DNA from 2 places in the Bacillus pumilus genome. Region 1 is predicted to be linked to the other one. Evidence: riboswitches for the same ligand, from Rfam matches in the RefSeq annotation. Region 1 holds a riboswitch; the other holds the start of a gene.
The links. Region 1 has a riboswitch for S-adenosylmethionine ahead of mtnK (S-methyl-5-thioribose kinase). Riboswitches for the same ligand answer to the same signal wherever they lie in the genome.

Region 1 (3,422 bases):
TCCCATGTTGTCAGCCTAGCCCCTTGGAGAACAGGGCGTGTTTCACAGGCATAAATGTGAAGGTCGAGATTTTTCTTTTTGGCTAAATAAAATGGAGCAAGGGCTGTTCCGTACCGGCTCGTGGCGATGGAGCCTGCATTGCAAATGGTCATAATCCGATCACCCGATTTAAAGAGCTGGAGTGCATTTTGACCGATTTGTCTGCATGTTTCTTCATCTTCAATTTGAATTTGAATGGCCTCATGGACAAGATCTGTTTTGGCTGCATTGACCGAAGCTGCACGATCAATGCGCTGCAACAATCGCTCTAATGCCCAGGCTAGATTCACAGCGGTTGGACGAGCACTGTTTAAATATTCTTTTATCTGAATGACTTCTTGTCTAAACACATCAATTTCTTCTGTCTCAATGTCTTGGGCACTGAGCGCCAGTCCAAAAGCTGCTGTAATGCCAATGGCAGGTGCTCCCCGCACTTTTAACGTGACAATGGCATCATACACGTCTTCTTTTGTATATAGATGCTCAAACACAGTTTCTGCCGGTAATTTTTGCTGATTCAAAATGTTAATATAGTTTTCTTCCCATTCGACAGAACGGGGGACTTCAAATTCTTTAGACAAAACCCGTCACTCCTTTACAGATTGCTGGAATAATGCGACGAGGTCAGACGCTGTTTCCACTGCATGATATTGTTTGATGAATGTTTTTCCGAGCGTAAGTGCTGCTTTTTTCTGCTGAATCCGTTTAGATGGTGATGGAATCGCATCGAGATCAGCGGCATGAGCAAGGCCAATCGTTCGGCGGACAAGTTCACAGCCCGCAAAGCCTGTCGCTTCTTTTAAAATACGGTCAAAGGTTGTTTCTAAAAAACTGTCTGATACACTAAACGCTTCAATGCTGTCTTCTTTCCAAGCTTTTGCGAACACTTCTTTGAAGGTTGCCCATACATTGACGACATGGTCAAAAAGGTGCTGCTGATCGTGTTCATTCTCACGAGACAAAGCATTTAGGAACAGGTTAGCGATAAAGTGACCGATATCGAATCCGAAGGGACCATAAAAAGCGAATTCTGGATCAATGATCTTTGTTTCCGTCTCACTTGCAAAAATACTGCCTGTATGAAGATCTCCATGAACAAGTGTTTCGGCAGATGTCAGGAAAATACGCTTCAATTCAGCTGCTTTTGCCTGCACTTCAAGATCTGCCCAAAGCGCTTCGGCAGCTTCTCTTAATTCTTCTTCGAAATCATTTGTGCCGCTATCAAAGAAAGGATCTGTGAAGACGAGCTTTTCGGTAATGTCACAAAGGTCCGGATTCGTAAATTGCTTCACAAATTGTTTTTTAATTTTAGGATTTGTGGCAAAGTCAGAAGTGTAAAAAAGTGTTTTTCCTAAAAATTCTCCGACATGATCGGATAAATGCGGATATTGTTTTCCGGCAATTAGCCCTTTTCTGACGATTTCGAGGTGTGATAGATCCTCCATTGCCGTCACAGCAAGAGCTGTATCTGAATAATAGACTGCTGGTACGAGGTGCGGTGTATACTCTGACTGCTTGATCAGGGCAGTACTTTCGATTCTCGCACGGTCTAATGTAAGCGGCCAGCTCTCTCCGACCACCTTGGCGTAGGGCAGTGCCTGCTTGATGATCAAACCTTTTTCTTGTTTATGATCAAAAATATGAAAGACGTAATTTAAATTCCCGTCCCCGATTTCCGTACATGTCAAATGACTACTTTCTTGGATCAAGCCAAGTCTAATTGCGAGTGCAACTGCCGAGCTTTCTGTTAATTCTTCATATGATGCCGTAAGTGTAACCAATTGCTTCCCCTCCAAATCATATAAAAAAGCCTCTTTCTCCTGAGAGAAAGAGGCTTGATGGCGTGTATGCTCAAAGCCTCTCTTATCTCTCAGCACATACGTCTGATGGAATTAGCACCGTGCCCTATAAGACAATTGTCTTGGCGCTTACTTGCTGCGCCCCACTTCACAGTGGTATTAACGGTCGGTTGCTGTTGGGGTCAAAAGGCCAAATCCCTCGCCCAACTCTCGATAAGAGAAATCAATATGTCATTGTCTCGTGTCTGTTTGCATTTCTTAATTCAAGATATTATCAGAGCTGCGCTTCACATGTCAATCCTTTTTCAAAATTGCTTTACAATTCGTAAAACAATCCATTACAGTATTTGTATTGCTACGTAACTTGAATAGAAGGTGAAGAAAAATGGAATTCCAGCAATCAGATGTATTGAAACAATTACCGACACAATTTTTTGCATCCCTTGTCCAAAAGGTCCAGAAAAAGGTGCAGGAAGGCGCAGATATTATTAATTTAGGGCAGGGAAATCCTGACCAGCCAACTCCCGCGCACATTGTAAAAGCCATGCAGGAAGCGGTATTAAAACCTGAAAATCATCAATACTCGTCATTCCGCGGAACAGCGAAATTAAAAAAGGCTGCCGCTGCCTTTTATGAAAGAGAATATGGTGTCACGCTTGATCCGATGACGGAAATTGCGATTTTATTTGGCGGGAAAGCAGGGCTTGTTGAGCTGCCGCAATGCCTGCTGAATCCGGGTGATACGCTCCTTGTTCCAGACCCAGGTTATCCTGATTATTGGTCAGGTGCTGTGCTTGCTGGAGCTCAGATGGTGACGATGCCGCTTCTTGAACAAAATGATTTTTTACCTGACTATGACAGGTTGCCTGAGGATGTTAAGGAAAAAGCAAAGTTGATGTATTTAAATTATCCCAACAATCCGACAGGTGCCACGGCAAGCCGTTCATTTTTTGAAGAAACCGTTACATTCGCAAAAGATCACAAGCTCTGTGTTGTCCATGATTTTGCCTATGGCGGCATTGGGTTTGATGGGGAAAAGCCAATCAGCTTTTTGCAAACAGATGGAGCGAAAGAGACAGGAATTGAAATATACACATTGTCTAAAACGTATAATATGGCCGGCTGGAGAGTAGGTTTTGCAGCAGGAAATCCGTCTGTTATTGAAGCGATTGAGCTATATCAGGATCACCTGTTTGTTTCACTGTTCAAAGCCACTCAAGATGCGGCAGCGGAAGCTTTGTTAAGCGACCAAACGTGCGTACAGGTGCAAAATGATCGATATGAGAATCGGCGAAATGTGTGGATTGCTGCCTGCAAGGAGATTGGCTGGGAGGTCACTGCACCAAAGGGGTCGTTTTTTGCTTGGCTAAAGGTGCCAGAAGGATATTCATCTGAATCTTTTGCTGGCGTATTATTAGAGAAAGCACATGTGGTTGTGGCGCCGGGGAATGGGTTTGGTACTCACGGTGAAGGATACGTGAGAGTAGGACTTTTAACAAATGAGGAGCGGTTAAAAGAAGCCGCTCGGCGAATCGATTCCTTGAATCTGTTTGAAAATAAGCCATTGACAACATGAATAAACGG
Region 2 (3,422 bases), 1.6 Mb from region 1:
ATAAGGAAGATCTGACCCCAGTCGGTATTTTCATCAAAGGAAGCGGGAAAGGCGTCAAACTTCTCAACAACCGAGTGTATGACATTCAGACGACACACAAAAATGGGAATGCGCACGGTATTGCGGTCTATGGAACAAAAGCTCCTGCAGCCATTGAAGACATTGAAATCAAAGGAAACACTGTTGAAAAATTAAAGCTTGGCTTCAGTGAAGCGCTTGTGCTCAATGGGAACGTCAAAAAGTTCCGTGTGACACATAACACCGTCCGCCACACGGATAATATAGGCATTGATTTAATTGGTTTTGAGAACGTAGCACCTTCTAAAAAGTACGATCAAGTCAGAAATGGTGTCGTATCTAGAAACAAAGTGTATGAGATTACGAGTGTAGGAAATCCAGCCTATGGCAAAGACATCTCCGCTGGCGGAATTTATGTGGATGGCGGGAAGGACATTGTGATTGATCATAACATCACACATCACAATGACCTAGGGATTGAAGTCACAAGTGAACATAAAGGAAAAATGGCAGATCGTATTCGCATCGAACACAATCAAGTGTATTTGAACCGTTATACAGGCATTTCAATTGGCGGCTATGATAAAAAGCGAGGCGGAACAACAAATACGACGATCTCACATAATATTTTATACAAAAATGACACAGCCGGCTTAGAAGGCGGTCAATTGTTGATGCAATATCAAGCCGTGAACAATCGAATCACGAGCAATATCATGACAGCGAGTGCCTCGCATTATTTAGTCGTGAATCTTTATGGAGTAAATCAAAAGAATATCTTCCAGAAGAACGTATATGACGACCGCAAAGGTGCAAAAGCATCACAGTGGGTATGGCGCGGGAAATGGATGGAAGGCTACAAAACGTATCTCTCTAAAAGCGGTCAAGATAAAGGATCAGCACATCTCAATCCACAATTTATGAATGAGAAAAAATATGATTTTCGCCTGAAGAAGTCATCACCTGCTAAGAAAATCATCGGAAATTAAGCAAGTCTGAATCGCAAACTCATTGTTTTAAATTTTCAAAAAAATCATTGACATTGATGTGACATCACATTAAAGTAAAGAAGACATTTCAACGAAAACAAAATTTCATAACGGATCTCTTATCAAGAGAGGCAGAGGGACTGGCCCTATGACGCCCGGCAACCGTTTCTACTATAGAAATTGGTGCTAATTCCTGCAAAGCTGTTACAGCTTTGACAGATAAGAGAGGAAGAATCCCGATACATGTTTCATGCAACGGTGATCAAGCCTCTCTTTCCAAGAGAGGCTTTTTTTCGTCTCTTTTTCAAATGAAAGAACAGTTTACTGGCGTTTTCCCACATTTTTACCTAGTTTTCCGATGTGAAAAATAAAAACAACTTGAGGAGGAACAGCAATGAAGCGTAACTATTTTACATCTTGTCTTATATTATTAACGGTATTGACCGTCCTATTAACAGGCTGCGGCACTGGATCAAGTGCAGGCTCAAAGACAAATGCGAACGAAAAGGTCTCCTTTGACAATGTACCGAAGCGATTTGCAAAGGGACAGGGAGCAAAAATTAAAGTCATTCGTAAAATTGGAGGAGATGATCATACAGCGCAGTTTTTAGCTGGGACGAAGGCAGAAGGTGAAGCGCTTGGCTTTACGGTAGATGTCTACACCGCAAATGGAGATACAGCGAAGTTCCATGACGCGATCTCTCAGGCGCTGGAAGAAAATTATGATGGCTTTATCATCTCTCATGGGGACGACGAGGCGACCGTCGCTGACGTGAAAAAGATCACAGCGAAGGGTATTCCAGTCGTAGCGTTCGATTCAAATCCTAAGCTGAAGGACATCAAAGGGGTCACAGTGACGTCTCAAGATGACGAACAATTAGCGGAAAAATCACTAGACGCACTCGTGTCTGACTTTAAAGGAACAGCAAATATTGCGTACCTCTGGGTAGATGGATTCCCGCCAATGGTGAGACGGAACAAGGTCTATCAAGAAACGCTCAAACAACATGCAGGGATCAAGGAACTTGACCGCTTTGGTATTGCCTCCTCTGATACGTCTGTTCAAACACAAAATGCAGTGGCAGCGATGCTGAATAAATATCCAAAGGGCAAACTTGACGCTATTTTTGCTACGTGGGATGCCTTTGCCATTGGCGCAGCAAGAGCGCTAAAGGAAGCAGGAAGAACAGAAGTGAAGATTTATGGGATTGATGTGTCAAATGCGGATCTTCAAGAAATGACAGCAAAAGACAGTCCATGGAAGTACACAGCAGCGGTTGATCCGAAGCTCATTGGCGCAGTTGACGTGAGAATTCTTGCGAAGAAAATTGCGGGTGAGAAAACCCCGTCTTCCTATGACCTTGAGGCCTCTCTCATCTCACAAAAACAGCTTCAACAATCAGGAAAGGCCATCAATATGGTCAATCTTGCAGACGAAGTGAAGGGGTTCGGTTCATCTACTGCCTTTGAAGAAGATTGGATGAAGACCTTGAAGAAGCATTATTCAAAATAAACGCCGTGCACTCTCTTCTATAGAGGGTGTTTCGTTTTTCAGATGATGATCATGAGAAGGAGGACATCTATGACTTCGCCGTTAGTTTGTATGAAACATATTTCGATTGAATTCCCAGGAGTAAAAGCGTTAGATCAAGTGAATTTCACATTAAAAAAAGGGACAGTTCATGCACTGATTGGAGCGAATGGTGCTGGGAAGTCCACGTTAATGAAAGTTCTTTCTGGCGCTCATTCGCACTATGAAGGAAGCATCCAAATCAATGGTCAGGCGGCATCGATTCAAACCCCAAAGGATGCGGCCTCATATGGTGTGCAGACGGTTCATCAAGAAGTGGATACAGCTCTCGTTCCCTACTTAAGTGTTGGTGAGAATATGATGATGCATCAGATTGAGAAAAAAACATTTGTCGAATGGAAAGAGCTGCACCGTAAGGCAGCTCAACGATTAAAAGAACTGGACATCGACATCTCCACAAAACGCCTTGTAAGTGATCTGACCCTTGCGGAAAAACAGATGGTGCTCATCGCCAAAGCCGTTTCAATCAAATGTAGCATTTTAATTTTAGATGAACCAACAGCTCCGCTAAGTCATACAGAAACAAACAAATTATTTTCAATGATTGACCGGCTGAAACAGAATGGAACGGGCATTGTGTTTATCTCTCATCGCATGCCTGAAATTTTCACCATTTGTGATGAACTGACAGTGATGCGAAATGGAACCGATGTCGCAGCTCATCTTGTTCAAAATACAAATCCGCAGCAGATCATTGAAGAAATGCTAGGTGCGCCATTAGAGGAGCAATTCCCGCTCCGTACACCGTTGAAGGATGCACCTATTGCCCTTGAAGTGAAGCAGCTAAACGACCAGCATAAATTACGCAATATTCATCTTCATGT

Region 2: linked by a shared signal. The riboswitch ahead of CKW02_RS18885 (sugar ABC transporter substrate-binding protein) and the one ahead of mtnK (S-methyl-5-thioribose kinase) in region 1 are both predicted to bind S-adenosylmethionine.

What each region holds. Positions count from the first base shown of each region.
Region 1 is NZ_LT906438.1:1,316,167-1,319,588, forward strand. It holds gene mtnA (S-methyl-5-thioribose-1-phosphate isomerase) at 1-620, opposite strand, end outside; gene mtnK (S-methyl-5-thioribose kinase) at 627-1,820, opposite strand; SAM riboswitch class I at 1,900-2,058, opposite strand; gene CKW02_RS06610 (pyridoxal phosphate-dependent aminotransferase) at 2,224-3,414, shown strand.
Region 2 is NZ_LT906438.1:3,605,151-3,608,572, reverse strand. It holds gene CKW02_RS18890 (right-handed parallel beta-helix repeat-containing protein) at 1-1,007, shown strand, start outside; SAM riboswitch class I at 1,124-1,233, shown strand; gene CKW02_RS18885 (sugar ABC transporter substrate-binding protein) at 1,402-2,520, shown strand; gene CKW02_RS18880 (sugar ABC transporter ATP-binding protein) at 2,590-3,422, shown strand, end outside.